2 regions of the Luteibacter sp. 22Crub2.1 genome follow, and region 2 is predicted to be linked to the other one. Evidence: predicted binding sites of a transcription regulator. Region 2 holds the regulator's gene; the other holds the start of a gene.
What was found. Region 2 encodes FliA, which starts transcription of late flagellar genes. Its sites were predicted from a motif close to TAAAGTTTNNCNNNCNNNGGCCGATAA; they were not measured.

Region 1 (7,887 bases), on a different contig from region 2:
CACGGCGCCCGCGTAGGAATCGGGCTCCTGCCCGAATACCTGCGTGCGGTAGCCGTCGTAGCGGACCAGGCCGCCGAACGTGCCGATCCATATCAGCCCGCGCTTGTCCTGCACGATGGCGGTGGTGGTCGAATGGGGCAAGCCATCCGCCACGCCCAGCGTGTCGAACCACGAGGTCTCGTAGACCGCCCACGGGTCCACGCCCACCGTCGACGTGTTTCCCGTCGGACCGACCTGCGCGGAGACCACCGAAGCGACGACAAAGCACAGCAGGGCCGCGAGGGCAATCAGATGTGCTCGGAGGCGCGGTGAGCGAACGGGCCGCGGTGCGCGGTCAGCCAGCATAGGCCATCGTCGGGTCGAGGTAACGACTGAAGGCATCCGCGGTCATCGGCCGGGCGAAGAAATAGCCCTGGCCGATGTCGCAGCCGAGATCCCGCAGCCAGTCGGCCTGCGCTTCGGTTTCGACGCCTTCGGCGATCGTCTGCATGTTGAGCTTCTTGGCGAGGCCGACGATCGCTTCGGTGATTTCGCGATCCGCCAGATTGAGCGAACTGCCACGCACGAACGACTGGTCGATCTTGATCGTGCCCACCGGGAGTTCCCGAAGGTGACCGAGGTTCCAGTAACCCGCGCCGAAATCGTCGATCAGCAGATCGAACCCGTGCGAGCGCAGCTTGACCAGCTGACGCATGGTCTCTTCCGGCTGGCGCATCGCCGTGGATTCGGTGAGCTCGAAACGGATACGCATCGGGTCCACGCCATACGAGCGCACCACGCGGTGCAGCGTCTCGACGAAGGCCGGGCGGGTCAGCTCGTGCATGGAAAGGTTGATCGCCACGTAGTCGACCGCGATGCCGGCGGCATCCCAGGCCTTGACCTGGGTGAGCACCGCGCGCAGCACGTATTCGCCCAGCGCGTGGATCAGACCGGAGCGCTCGGCCACCGCGACGAAGACGGCCGGAGGCACCTGGCCGCGCGTGGGATGGTTCCACCGGGCCAGCGCTTCGACGCCGGCGAGCGTGCCGTCGCGCAGGTGGCGCTTGGGCTGGTATTCGACGCCCAGATTGCCCTGCTGCAGGGCTTCGCGCAGTTCGACGGTGAGCGCGACACGCTCGCGGGCCTGCTCGAGCATGCCCTCCTCGTAAAAACGGAAGTCGGCCTTGCCGGTTTCCTTCACCGCGTACATCGCCGCGTCGGCGTTGCGGATCAGCATGTCGGCCACCGTACCGTCCTTGGGCGATACCGCGACGCCGATACTGGGGCTTACCGCAACGAACTGGCCAGCCACGCTGACCGGTTGCGATACGAGATCCAGCACCTTGCGGCAGACGCGAACGAGGTTTTCCATCCCGCCATAGGCCTGCACCACCACGACGAATTCGTCGCCACCGAAGCGCGCCACCGTGTCGCGCTCACGCACACTGCTGCGCAGGCTGGTGGCGACCGCCTGAAGGAAGGCATCGCCCGCCTCGTGGCCCAGCGTGTCGTTGATTGACTTGAAGCCGTCCAGGTCGATGAACATGACCGCGAGCGAATCGTCGGAGGAGTCGGCCAGGGCCTGCTCCAGCGTCTGCAGCAGGAAGGCGCGGTTCGGCAGCCCGGTCAGCGTGTCGTGATACGCGTGGAAGGCCAGCACCCGGCGCGCCTGCTCGCGTGGATCGCGCATGCGGCTGCGCAACTGGCGGCGCTGCCCCACCAGCCAGACGATGGCGGCAGTGGCCACCGCGACGACGACGATCAGACTGACCACCCAGCCCGGTCCAGCGCCAACGGTGCCGAAATTGGCACAGCGCGTACCGTCGCCCGACCCCGGAAGGGTCCAGCGGGCACACTTCGATGCGGCCAGGTGCAGGCCACTCTCGACGCTACGATGGTTCAACACACCACGCTCCGGCCCGGCATCCGGGGCACGTCTTGCTTTAAAAACGGAACGACCGCGCCCGGGAGCCTGGAAACACGCCAGGCGCGAAACGACATCTCCCTAGGTCTAACGGCCACCACCGCCCCCGACTTTAGCCCTGCGTGAGAAAAAGAACGCCATCACCGATCGGATGATGATAGACCGGCGAAAAAACGCAATCCGCCTGACGACCTGCCTTTCCGAAAATGTGCACTACCTGCGTACTTGTCCGGAAGCCGGCTCAGTTCCCACTGGCCGGCAGATAGCGATCGAACCAGGCCAGGGCGCGGGCCAGCACGTCACGGCGGTTCTCATCGCGCGCAAAGCCGTGACCCTCGCCCGGGTAGACCACCAGCGACGTCGGCACGTTCTGGGCGCGCAGCGCATGCCAGAACTCGAACGACTGCGGGGCGGGCGTCTCGGCGTCACGCTCGCCGACCACGATCAGCGTCGGCGTCTTCACCTGTTTTATGAAATTGATGGCCGAACTCTTCGCATAGACAGCCGGATCGTCATACACCGACGCACCGAAGTACGGCGTCATCCACTGATCGATGAGGTTCTGGCCGTAATAGCTCTGCCAGTTGGAGATTCCCGCACCCGCGACCGCGGCCCGGAAACGGTTAGTCTGGGTCACCCCGAACATCGTCATGAAGCCGCCGTAGCTCCAGCCGGTGAGGCCGAGGCGCTTGTCGTCGACCGGGTGATTCTTCTCGATCGTATCGACGCCCGCGAGAATGTCGCGCATGTCGCCGTAGCCGAAGTCCTTCCGGTTGGCCTGGACGAAGGCCGCGCCCTGCCCGTAGCTGCCACGTGGGTTGGGCATGAACACGAAATAGCCCAGCGCGGAAAGCGGCGCACCGCCGTAGCCGACACCGGGCCAGCGCGGCGTGACCGCCGCGGCAGGACCGCCGTGTACCGAGACGATCATCCCGTAGTGCTTTTTCGGGTTGTAGTGCGCCGGATACAGCAGCCAGCCCTGCACCTCGTGGCCTTCGAAGGTCCACGAGATCGATTCGGCCTTGCCCCACGACGGCTTGAGCGCGGCGTTGAATGAGGTCACCGCCACCGGCGCGTGCGAGGCGGCGAGCGTGGCGACGTGTACCTCGTAGGCCTTGTCGAACGAACTGCTCACGAACGCGGCCTTGCTGGCCTTCGCATCCAGCGACAAGGACATCGAGAGGCGACCGTCTCCGATCGTCATCGGCAGATCGAACAGACGAGTCGCCGTGGCGACGCCCTCAGCCGGCAGCGCGTAACGGGATACGCGGCTGGACCCGCCCGTGTGCTCGCCCACCAGAAGGGAGTCGTTCGCCGTCCAGGTGAACCAGGCCGGGGTGGTGTGGATGTCCGGGGTGACGTCCACAGGTGCGGCGCCACCGGCGGCGGGAACGGTCCAGATGTCACCACCGGTCGAGCCCTGATCGCTCATGAGGCCGCCGATGAAGGCGATGCGCGAGCCGTCCGGCGAGAAGCGCGGCACGGCCACCTGCAGCCCCTTGAGCGGACCGCTGAGCGTCGCGGTGTCGACGACGACGTCACCCTTGCCGCCTTCGGTCGACGGCTGGACGTAGAGTTTGGCCACCCACCAGTTGTTGTCTCCCGGCGGCTCGGCGGCGACATAGGCGATGCGCGCGCCGTCGGCCGAGAAGCTGAACTCGTAGACGTGCAGGCCAGCGGGCGTGAGGACGTGGACGTCGCCGCCCGCCGCGTCGACGCTGGCCACCTGCTGCACTTCGATGCCCTCGACGCCGACCTCGCCCAGCTGCGGCTTGGCCGCCGCGGTGGCGCTCGCGCGGCGGGTCGCGTTCGGGACGTAGAGGAAGCCGAGCTGCTTACCGTCAGCGCGCCATTCGAGGCCGCTGACGTAGCCGGTGAGGTGGGTCAGCCGCACGGGCGCGGCGCGGGTACCGGTGTCGACGGTGTAGATGTCGTTCTGCTTGCCCTCCTCCACGCCCGGGGCGCTGCCCGCGCAATCGGACAGGAAGGCGAGGTGGCGGGAGTCGGCGGCCCAGGCGACCGAGGTCTCGCTGCACCCCTTGCTCGCGGTGATGCGGTGGGCATGCTGGCCCTGCGCGTCGGCGATCTCGATCACCGGCTTGCCATCGGTCTTCACCGCCCAGGCCAGCTGCCTGCCATCGGGCGAAAGCGCGACGGACTCGATCGTGCGGACCTTGGCCAGCGACGAGAGGATGGCCGCGATACGCGGATCATCGGCGGATTTCGTCGGGGTGTCGGCGAGGCTGGCCTGGGTGAAGGCGAGCGCGACGGCCGCGGCGATCCACTTCGTACGCATGGGGTGACCTGATGTGTGATTGAGGTGTGAAAACTATCACGACACTCATTACTCTCGCGAGCACCCCATTGCCGACTCGGATTTCGTCAGGCCAGCAAGTGAGAAAACTCCGGATTGCGCTTGAACCAGGTCGCCGCGTAGGAGCAAGCGGGCTGCACCTTCCATCCCCTGGCCTCGGCGACCTGTACGGCGAACTTCGTCAGGAGGGAGGCAATGCCCCGCCCGCCCACGGGCGATGGCACGCCGGTGTGCGTGATCGTCATCACGTTACCGGCGAGGCGGTACTCCACCTCGCAGGTGTGACCGTCCACCACGGTCGTGAACACCTGGTTTTCGGCGTCATGCGTCATTTCCAGCGGTTTCGCGTTGTCGCTCATCGGTCATCTCCATCAAAAGGACAGCCGCACCTTCGCATTCTCTGGATGGGCGGGCCGTTAAGGTCAGCCGATCATCCCCCCACCGAAGGAGAATCTCCATGCAGAAGTCAGGCTCAGCGGTCTGGAAAGGCGGCATCAAGGATGGCCAGGGCACGATCTCGACCCAGACCGGCGTACTGAAGGAAGCCCCCTACGGCTTCAAGTCGCGCTTCGAAGACGGCCCGGGCACCAATCCCGAGGAACTGATCGGCGCCGCGCACGCTGGCTGTTTCTCGATGGCGCTGTCGCTCATGCTCGGCAACGCCGGCCTCACCCCCGACAGGATCGAGACGAAGGCCGACGTCACCCTCGACAAGGACGGCGACGGTTTCTCCATCACCAAGGTGCATCTCACCGTGAAGGCGAAGATCCCCGGCACGGACCAGGCCGGGTTCGAAGCCATCGCCAGGCAGGCGAAGGAAGGCTGCCCGGTCTCCAAGGTGCTGAATGCCGCGATCAGCATGGACGCCACCCTCGAAGCGTAAACTGCTCCGGCCGCCGGCCCCGGCCGGCGGCTTCCCTGGCCGACAGGATCGAACCCAGCGTGCTGATCATTCACGAACACGGCCAGCGCCAGCCCATCCGCTGGACGGCCGACATGGGCAGGCCGAAAGCGCCCATCTGGGTCGATCTGTTCGATCCCAGCGAAGACGAGAAAAAATGCGCGGCCGACATCTCCGGCCTACGCATTCCGGAGCGGGCCGACGTGGACAACCTCGCCCTGTCCAGCCGCATCCGCACGGACGACGACGCGATGTACCTGTCGATCCCGTATTTCGCGGATGTCGATCCCGACGCCCCCAACGGTACCGGCCATCGCCCTTCCCCCGTCGGCATCGTGGTCACCGGGCATGTCCTGATGACGCTTCGCTTCCAGACCTCGCCCGCCTTCGACCTGGCGGCGCAGAGCTGCGATGAGCAGCACTGGGATTCCAGCGCCGACGTGCTGGCGACGCTGATCGAGGCGATCGTCAACCTCGCGGCCAGGCGCATGGAGGACGTGTCCGCCGATCTGAAACAGCTGTCCGATCGTGTGTTCACCACCGAGCGTCTGGGCACGCCCGCCCTGCGCGACTGCATGCTCGAGGTCGGCCGCCTCGAGGGCGAGCAGGCACGCAACCGCTCGTCCATGCTGGGCGTGCAGCGCATCGTCTCGTTCGTGCGGGCCAAGCAGCCCGAGTGGATGTCCGATCAGGTCGAGGTCCGTCTGCGCGTGGTCGACCACGACCTCCGCACCCTGGACGAGTTCGACGATCAGCTGACCAACAAGCTCCAGTTCCTGCTGGATGCAAGCCTGGGCTTCATCAGCACGGACCAGAACCACGTGATGAAGGTGCTGACCGTGACCTCCGTGGCGACCATTCCCCCGGTGATCCTGGCCGGCGTCTGGGGCATGAACTTCAAGCACATGCCCGAGCTGGACTGGACCTTCGGCTATCCGATGGCGATCGGCGCCATCCTGCTGAGCATTCTGCTGCCCGTGCTGTTCTTCAAATGGCGGGGCTGGCTGGAAGGTGACTGAGCGGCGTCTCTAGCGCAGTCATTCACGCACGTGAAGACCCGTAAACCTGACGCACGTCGCATTTTTTTACATTGGGCCGTCTTTTCCCTAAAGTTCGCGGCTGCACTGCCGTTAGCACCCTTGAGGGTCGCCCGGTAGAAGCCGGTCGAAACGACACGGGGCTGCCATCCGGCGCGCTCCACTCGGGGGAGGAAGTGTTCGGTGCCAGTCAGTAGTCACTATCGCGTTCGCCATGCCCTGTCCTGGGGCCGCCCATGAAGACGCCGTGGCATGCCATGACGGGCGGCCTTCCCGAGACGCGACTGCTGGCGTCGGTGGCCGAGTTCACCCACCACCGCGATATCGACGCCCTGGACCACAGCCTGGTCCTTTCGCTGGCCGAGCTCATGCCGGTCAACAGCGTCACCCTGTGCAAGCGTGGCGAGAGTCTCCAACAGCCCATCGAATCGATGGTGGTCTGCGGCCGCAAGCGCGAAGGCGGCTTCGTCGTCAACGCGCTCGAACCACCGCGCGAGGGCGACCCGGTCGACACCATCGTCTGCGCGATGGAAACCCTGGAAGCGGTCAGCGACGTCACCGACAACGGCGACTGCCGCCTTGTCATTCCCATCCAGCGCGACGGGTCCGCGATCGGCGCCCTGATGCTCGAGGCCGACGACTCGCTTGACGCCGTCCGTGTGATGGTCGAAGGCTTCGCGCGCATCTACGGCAACTACATCGCCCTGCTCAACGAGAGCGAACGCGACAAGCTCACCGGCCTGTACAACCGCCGCAGCTTCGAACAGCGCCTGCGCCGCCTGCTCAAGCTCAGCCGCCAGCGTGCGCGTGCCGCCGTGGGCGGTGACGACGAACGCCGGGGCGGCGTGCGCGACGACGACAGCAAGATCTACCTCGCCATCCTCGACATCGACCACTTCAAGCGGATCAACGACACCTACGGTCACGTCTACGGCGACGAGGTCATCCTGATGCTGGCCCAGCAGATGCGCGCCAGCTTCCGCCAGAGCGACGTGCTCTTCCGCTTCGGCGGGGAAGAGTTCGTCATGCTGATCGCCGCGGAAAACGAATACGTGGCGCAACACGCGCTCGATCGCTTCCGGCAGTTCATCGCCGATCACACGTTTCCGCAGGTCGGCCACGTCACCGTCAGCATCGGCTACGCGCGGATCACCGAGAACGACTATCCCGAGATCGTGCTCGATCGCGCGGACAAGGCGCTGTATTTCGCCAAGGAAAACGGTCGTAACAGCGTCCATGGGTACGAAGACCTGACCCAGCGTGGCGAGCTCGCCGCGCCGGTCGCCCTCGGCAGCATCGACCTCTTCTGACGACGTTACGACCCGCCAGCTAGGCGCGCTTTCCCGGATAACGCCGCCCCGCGGACCCGCCGCGTGGGCGCACCCGGAGGGCCAGGCTGATCCTCGGCCCGACCTCGCCGCGCGACTTCGGTATCCCGTGGTCGTAATGGAACTGCGTGGCATGGCTCATCGTCAGCAGACTGCCCGCCTCCAGATCCAGGTCGAAGCTGCGCTTCGCCCCTTCGCGCTCACGCAACGTCATCCGCCGCGTCGCACCTAACGACAGCAGCGCGATCGGCTCGCCTTCCGCGATCTCGTCGATATGGTCGTTATGCGGCGCCACGCTGTCGCGACCGTCGCGATAAAGGTTGAGGCCCACGGAGGTGAACCGCACCCCGGTGACGGCGATCGCTTCGCGAGCAGCCTCGGCCAGGGGCGACGGCAAGGACGGA
Region 2 (7,887 bases):
GATCACGATCTGCCTCGGCGTCCTCGCCGTATGGCTCTCGCTGCGCGCCCTTCCCGGTGCGTTCGACTCGTTGCAGACGGCCGCGTGGGACACCATGCGCCAGTTGATCGGGAGGTAACCGGCCATGGCCGAGGGCGCCGACAACGAGGACAAAACCGAATCACCCAGTGACAAACGCCTTCGCGAAGCCCGCGAGAAGGGCGATCTGCCGCGCTCGCGCGATTTGTCGACCGCCGTGGTGGTGCTGGCGGGCGTCGCCACCCTGATCGCCTCGCGCGACCAGATGTCCATGCACGCGGCCAACATCATGCATGTCGGCCTGCGTTACGGGCGCGATGACCTGTTCGCCGCCAATGGCCTCTACCACGCGCTGATGACCGCCGTGATGGAAGGTTTCTGGATGCTGGCGCCCGTGTTCATCGCGACGATGATTGCGTCGGTGGCCGCGCCGACCCTCATGGGCGGCCTGAATTTTTCCTTCGAGGCGCTCATTCCGAAGTTCGACCGTCTGGACCCGATCAAGGGCTTCGGCCGGCTGGTGTCCCTCAACGGCCTGGTCGAGCTGGGCAAGTCGGTGCTCAAGCTCATCCTGATCGGCGGCACGCTGGTCTGGTTCCTGCGAAAAAGCACGACCGAGATGTACATGGGCGGCACGGGTCCGGTGGCCGAAGGCATCGCCCGAGCCTTCGGGATTTTCGGCCACGCCTCGCTGATCTTCGCGGTGGCGCTGGGCGCCGTGGCCCTGGTCGACGCGCCCTGGCAGAAGTACAGCTTCACCAAGAAGATGAAGATGACCAAGCAGGAGGTGAAGGACGAGCACAAGGAAAGCGAGGGCAGTCCCGAGCTGAAGTCAAAAGTCCGGCAGATGCAGCACCAGATGGCACGCCGCCGGATGATGGAAGATGTGCCCACCGCGGACGTCATCGTGACCAACCCGACGCACTTCGCCGTGGCCCTGAAATACGACGAAAACCGCATGGGAGCGCCCCGCGTGGTGGCCAAGGGTGTCGACGTCCTGGCCCAGCAGATCCGCGATGTGGCGGGTGGGGCGAAGATTCCTGTGGTGGAAGCGCCTCCGTTGGCACGAGCCTTGTATGCAACTACGGAAATCGGACGCGAAATCCCGTCGGCGCTGTATGTCGCGGTGGCCCAGATTCTGGCCTACGTGTTCCGGCTGAAGCAGGCGATCGCCATGGGCGATCTCCCGCCGGAGCTACCGAAGCAGGAGATCGACCCGGACCTGCTCGGCCCCTACCGCATGGATAACTGACGAATGGCCGCTTCCACCAACCTGATGGGTACGTTCCGGCAGATCGGCCGCCGAGGCGTGGCGGCGCCGGTCGCCATGCTGATCATGCTCGGCATGATGATGCTGCCGCTGCCGCCCTTCATGCTGGACCTGCTGTTCACCTTCAACATCGCGTTGTCGCTGGTGATCCTGCTCGCCACCATGTACGTGATGCGCCCGCTGGAGCTGGCCTCGTTCCCGACGGTGGTGCTGTTCGCCACGTTGCTGCGCCTGGCGCTGAACATCGCTTCCACCCGCGTGGTGCTGCTGCACGGTCATAACGGCCCGGGCGCCGCGGGCAAGGTCATCGAGGCCTTCGCCGAGTTCGTCATCGGCGGCAACTTCGCCGTCGGTTTCGTCGTCTTCGCCATCCTCACCATCATCAACTTCGTGGTCGTCACCAAGGGCGCCACTCGCGTGTCCGAAGTGACCGCCCGCTTCACCCTCGACGCCATGCCCGGCAAGCAGATGGCGATCGACGCCGATCTCAACGCCGGTCTGCTGACCCAGGAACAGGCGCGCGAGCGCCGCCAGGAAGTGCGTGAGGAAGCCGACTTCTACGGCTCGATGGACGGTGCGTCCAAGTTCGTCCGCGGCGATGCCACGGCGGGCATGCTCATCCTCGCCATCAACATGCTGGGTGGCTTCTTCATCGGCATGTTCCAGCATGGCCTGTCGGCCGGCGAAGCCGCGCGTACCTACACGCTGCTGACCATTGGTGACGGCCTCGTCGCCCAGGTCCCCGGCCTGATGCTCTCGATCGCCACGGCGGTCATCGTCACCCGCGTGTCCAAGTCGCAGGAGATGGGCAAGCACGTGATGGGCCAGCTGTTCGGTCAGCCCAAGGCGCTGGGCGTGGCCGCCGCCGTGCTCGGCACGATGGGTCTGATCCCCGGGATGCCGAACATTCCGTTCCTTCTGCTGGCCGGTGGCGCCGGCTTTGCCGCGTGGAAGCTGCAGCAGCGCAAGAACCTCGTCGCCGAGGGTGGCGCCACCGGCGCGCCGGGCGCCCCGGGTACCGATCTGGCGCTGGAGTCCGCGCCGCCGGCCGAGCGTCTCGAACTCTCGTGGGAAGACGTGGCGCAGGTCGACACCATCGGCCTGGAAGTCGGCTATCGCCTGATTCCGCTGGTGGACAAGGCGCAGGGCGGCGAGCTCATGGCGCGGATCAAATCCGTGCGTCGCAAGCTGTCGCAGGAGCTCGGCTTTCTCGTCCCGTCCGTCCACATTCGCGACAACCTCGATCTTGCACCGCACGGCTATCGCATTTCGCTGATGGGCGTACCGATGGGCGAGGCCGAAATCCATACCGAGCGCATGCTGGCGATCGATCCGGGCCGAGTGCACGGGACGATCAATGGCATCGCCACGCGCGATCCCGCCTTCGGCCTCGATGCCGTGTGGATCGAGCCGGGGATGCGCGAGCACGCGCAGACGCTGGGCTACACCGTGGTCGACCCGGCCACCGTCATCGCCACGCACCTGTCGCACATTCTGCAGAACCACGCCCACGAACTCATCGGCCACCAGGACGTGCAGCAGTTGCTCGACCGTCTGGCCCAGCAGACGCCGAAGCTGGTCGAAGATCTCGTGCCCAAGCGGCTGTCGCTGGGTGCGGTGGTCAAGGTGCTGCAGAACCTGCTCGCCGAGCGCGTGCCCATCCGCAACTTCCGCGGCATCGTCGAGTCGCTGGCGGAGCACGCGGGTCAGAGTCAGGATCCCGGCGTGCTCGCCGCCGCCGTACGCGTCACGCTCGGTCGTCAGATCGTGCAGGAGATCGCCGGCCTGGGTTCGGAAGTGCCCGTCATTACTTTGGCGCCGGAACTCGAGCAGATCCTGCTGCAGTCGCTGCAGGGTGGCGGTCCGACTGGCGCGGCCGTGGAGCCGGGTCTGGCCGATCGTCTTCAGCAGAACGTCGCCGAGGCCGCACGGCGTCAGGAAGCGGCCGGCGAACCGGCGGTATTGCTGGTCTCTCCCGCGCTTCGTCCATGGCTTTCGCGCTTCACGCGTCATGTGGCCCAAAACCTGCATGTACTCGCTTACAACGAAGTTCCGGATAACCGACGCGTCAAGCTGGTGACGGCGCTCGGCAGGTAAGTGGGGAATGAACATGGACACAGGATCGAACGCATGAAAATCAAACGCTTCGTAGCCCCCGACATGCGCCAGGCCATGCGCCAGGTGCGCGACGAGCAGGGCCCGGATGCCGTGATCCTGTCGACCCGTCGGCTGGACGACGGCATCGAGATCATCGCGGCGCTGGATTACGACGAAGCGCTGGTGCGTGAAGCCGGCTTCGGTGTCGATCTTCCGCCGCGCGAGCGCGAGGAAGCCCCGATCCGCGTGCGCCGCGAGAACGACTTCGCCGCCCGCATCGATCAGGCCAAGGCCGCGACCGCCGCCGCTGTCGAACGTGTGACGCGCGGTGCTCCGGCGCCCGCCGCGCCGCAGGTCGTGAATCCGAATGCGCCGCAGCGTCAGTCGAGCGCCGCGCTCGCCGCCAGCGTCGCCGATGTGGTGCGCGCCGCGACGGTCGCCCCGAACCACACCGCGAACAGCGACGCCGCCGTCAATGGCGTGCGTGCCGAGATCAACAGCCTGCGTGAGATGCTGGAAGTGCAGCTGTCCACGCTCGCCTGGAATCAGATGGACCGCGACCAGCCGCTGCGCGCCCGCGTGCTCCGCGAGATGACCCGCCTGGGCATCGACGGCGACGTGGCCCGCGCGCTCTGCGCCGAGCTGCCGCCGGGCATGACCGCCGAGCAGGCCCGCTACCTGCCGCTGGGCATCCTCTCGCGCAACATCCGTACCAGCGGCCGCAACGCCGATACCGCCGGTAGCGCCGTCACCGCTCTGGTCGGGACGACGGGCGTTGGCAAGACCACCACCATCGCCAAGCTTGCGGCGCGTGCGGTGCTCCGCCACGGCGCCTCGAACGTCGCGCTGATCAGTGCCGACCAGTACCGCATCGGCGCGGGCGCTCAGCTGGAACATTACGGCCGCCTGCTCGGCGTGCGCGTTTACAACGCCCATGACGCACAGAGCCTGCGCAACGTGCTGCTGCAGCTGCGTGGCAAGCACACCGTGCTGATCGATACCGCCGGCCTGGCCGGTAACGATCCGAAGCTGCAGCAGCAGTTCGACACCCTGCGCGCGATGACCGAGGTGCGTGTCTGCCTCGTGCTTGCCGCGAACGCGCAGGCGCAGGCCATCGACAACGCGATCCGTGCCTACGCGCCGCTGGCGCCGCAGACCGCGATCCTGACCAAGCTCGACGAGGCCCCACTGATCGGCGGTGCCCTGTCGGCCGTCATCCGTCACGGTCTGCCGCTCGACTACACCACGGATGGTCAGCGCGTGCCGGAAGACATCGCCTCCGCGGATGCGCGCAAACTCGTCTGCCTGGCCGCTCAACTTGTCAAGCAGCGCACCGACGAACCGGACGACGCGATTCTCGCCGACCGTTTCGGCTTCTCCACCGCGCCAGCCATCGCCTGACACCGGGAACTGAAGTAACGTGACCACGGCATCCGCATCCGCACACCCCTTCACGGCAGTGAATTCCTTCATGAACACACACGTCGATTCCACCCAGGCTGCTGGGCTCAACTGGCTCGCCGACCGTCGTCCCACGCGCAGCATCGCGGTGGCGGGCGGCAAGGGCGGCGTGGGCAAGACCACGGTGGCGGTCAACCTCGGCATGGCGCTCGCGATGGGCGGCCGTGACGTGGTCCTGCTGGACGCGGATCTGGCCATGGCGAACATCGACGTGCTGCTGGGCCTGCAGCCCACGCGCCATCTGGGCCACATGCTCGAAGGCGAGTGCCGCATCGAGGACCTGATCCTCCACGCCAACCACGGCCTGAAGGTGATCCCGGCGACCTCGGGCGCGCGCCGCATGGCGCAGCTGCCGAATATCGAGCACGCCGCCGTGATCCGCGCCTTCGACGAATACCCGGTCGCCCCCGAATATCTGATCGTCGACACCGCCGCCGGCATCTCCGACAGCGTGTCGATGTTCGCGGCAGCCTCCGACGAAGTGGTGGTCGTGGTCTGCGACGAGCCGGCCTCGCTGACCGACGCCTACGCGCTGATAAAGGTGATGAGCCGCGAGTTCGACGTGAACCGCTTCCGCATCGTCGCCAACATGGTCCGCCATGCGCAGGAAGGCCGTCAGCTGTTCGAGAAGCTGGCCCGCGTGACCAACCGCTTCCTGGACGTGTCCCTGGATTTCATGGGCATGGTTCCGCACGACGAGTACCTGCGTCAGGCCATCCGCCGTCAGGCGGCCGTGGTCGACGCCTGGCCGAGCAGCCGCTCGGCGGTGGGATTCAAGAATCTGGCCCGGTCGGTCGATACATGGGGTGAACCCGAACCCCGGGTGCAGGGTCGCATCGGCTTTTTCGCCGAACGGAACCACATGGGGGGAGGGCTGCCGCTGTGAGTGTCGCTAGCGAATACCTTGAAATCACTAGAGTTCCAGCGGATCAACTGGTTAAAACGCATGCACCCCTGGTGCGCCGGATCGCCTATCACCTGATGGGCCGCCTGCCGCCAAGCGTGGACGCGAATGACCTCATGCAGGCCGGAATGATCGGACTGCTCGAGGCCGCAAGAAATTACTCGCCGACTCGCGCGGCCAGCTTCGAGACCTATGCGGGCATCCGCATTCGTGGCGCCATGCTGGACGAACTGCGCAAGACGGACTGGACCCCGCGCTCCGTCCACCGGAAGTTGCGCGAGGTGGCTGAAGTAACGAGGCAGATCGAGAACGAAACGGGTGGCGACGCCGAAGACGCGGAAGTGATGAAGCGGCTGGGTATCGACGCCATGGAGTACAACCAGATTCTGGCCGACGCGGCGAGCGCGCGGTTGCTGAGCCTCACGGCGCCGGAAGGCGACGAAGGCGCGGCGATCGACGTCGCGGACCCCGACGCCTCGGGCCCGGAGGGCAACTTCGAGAAGAACGGCCTGCGCGACGCGCTGGCGCAATCGATCGACGGCCTGCCGGAACGCGAGAAGCTGGTGATGTCGCTGTACTACGATGAAGAGCTCAACCTGAAAGAAATCGGTGTGGTACTGGGTGTGAGCGAGTCGCGCGTGTGCCAGATCCATGGCCAGGCCCTGATTCGCCTGCGTGCACGCATGACGGGTTGGAAAGACAAGCAGTGACGGCATCGCGGTGCCGTCGCCGGTAAAGAAAAAGCACGTGGCGGAGAGCAGTTTTGGACAAGAACATGAAGATCCTCGTGGTGGACGACTTTTCCACCATGCGGCGCATCGTCAGGAATCTCCTGGTCGAGTTGGGTTTCACCAACACGCTCATTCAGGAAGCCGAAGACGGTAACGCGGCCCTCGCGTTGCTGCGCTCGCAGCCGATCGACCTTGTCGTCACCGACTGGAACATGCCCAACATGACGGGCATCGACCTGCTTCGCGCCATCCGCGCCGATGCCGGTCTGAAGTCGTTGCCGGTGCTGATGGTGACCGCGGAAAACAACCGCGATCAGATCATCGCCGCCGCGCAGAGCGGTGTTAACGGCTACGTCGTCAAGCCTTTCACGGCGGTCACGCTGAAGGAAAAGCTCGACAAGATCTTCGAACGACTCGCCGCGGCTGCGGGCTAAGGGAATAACGATGAATACGATGCTCTCCCCCGGCCAAGAGGTCGTCCCCGAACTGCGCGAGCTGCTCGAGGCCGACGACGGCGCCGCCTTCGAAAAGGCACTCGACAACCTGATCCGCAGCCGCGAGCAGCACCTGTTCCTGGCGCTGGGCCACCTTGCGCGCGACCTGCACGAATCCGTGCGCCGCCTCGCTTCGGACATTTCGACCGACGGCGTGCCGGGCAACATGAGCGATGCGCGCAAGCATCTGCGTGACGTGCTCGAGATGAGCTCGACCGCGGCGCACCGCACTCTGGACTTCAGCGAAAAGCTGCGTCCACAGGCCCAGGCGCTGGCGAAGCAGGCCGACGAAGTGCTGGTGCTCGATCATGCCGACCCGGCGTTCGGCACCAATGCCACGGCGCTTGCCGTGCGCGTGGGCGATTTCGCGCAGAGCTGCGACATCGGCCTGGGCGAAATGGTCGAAGCCCAGTCGTGGCAGGATCTTTCCGGTCAGCGCGTGGCGCAGGTCGAGGCGTTCATGGCCAAGGTCGAGTCGTCGCTGGTCGAGCTGGTCCGTCTGACCGGCTCGCTCGCGGGCGGCAATGCCCCGGCCGCGGACAAGGTCAGCCAGGACGAAGTGGATCGCCTCCTCAGCGAATTCGGATTCTGAGCCCGCTATGAGCGTGGAGCTGGACAACGAGCTGCTCAACGTCTTCCTGATCGAAGCGCGCGAACTGCTCGAGAGCCTGGGCGAGCAGCTCGTGGATCTCGAAGCGTCGCCGAACGACACGGAGCTGCTGAACGCGGTCTTCCGTGCGTTCCACACCGTGAAGGGCGGTGCGGGCTTCCTTGGGCTCAATCCCATGGTGGAGCTGTGCCACCGTGGCGAAGATCTTCTGAACGAAGCGCGTAACGGCACTATCGTGCTCAACGCCGCCTTCATGGATGCGCTGCTCGAGTCGCTCGACCTGCTCAACGACATGATGCGCG

Region 1: B5X73_RS19550 (GGDEF domain-containing protein) is a predicted target of FliA. The motif match lies at 6,226-6,252, and genes of this name have one in related genera.

The regions. Positions count from the first base shown of each region.
Region 1 covers NZ_FUYT01000024.1:14,972-22,858, reverse strand. Annotated here, with positions in the region: gene B5X73_RS19580 (ligand-binding sensor domain-containing protein) at 1-345, opposite strand, end outside; gene B5X73_RS19575 (putative bifunctional diguanylate cyclase/phosphodiesterase) at 335-1,882, opposite strand; gene B5X73_RS19570 (S9 family peptidase) at 2,145-4,199, opposite strand; gene B5X73_RS19565 (GNAT family N-acetyltransferase) at 4,286-4,576, opposite strand; gene B5X73_RS19560 (OsmC family protein) at 4,675-5,100, shown strand; gene B5X73_RS19555 (CorA family divalent cation transporter) at 5,160-6,137, shown strand; gene B5X73_RS19550 (GGDEF domain-containing protein) at 6,392-7,465, shown strand; gene B5X73_RS19545 (alpha-ketoglutarate-dependent dioxygenase AlkB) at 7,485-7,887, opposite strand, start outside.
Region 2 covers NZ_FUYT01000015.1:80,745-88,631, forward strand. Annotated here, with positions in the region: gene fliR (flagellar biosynthetic protein FliR) at 1-118, shown strand, start outside; gene flhB (flagellar biosynthesis protein FlhB) at 125-1,270, shown strand; gene flhA (flagellar biosynthesis protein FlhA) at 1,274-3,385, shown strand; gene flhF (flagellar biosynthesis GTPase FlhF) at 3,419-4,786, shown strand; gene B5X73_RS16155 (MinD/ParA family ATP-binding protein) at 4,857-5,732, shown strand; gene B5X73_RS16160 (RNA polymerase sigma factor FliA) at 5,729-6,460, shown strand; gene cheY (chemotaxis response regulator CheY) at 6,514-6,915, shown strand; gene B5X73_RS16170 (protein phosphatase CheZ) at 6,926-7,567, shown strand; gene B5X73_RS16175 (chemotaxis protein CheA) at 7,575-7,887, shown strand, end outside.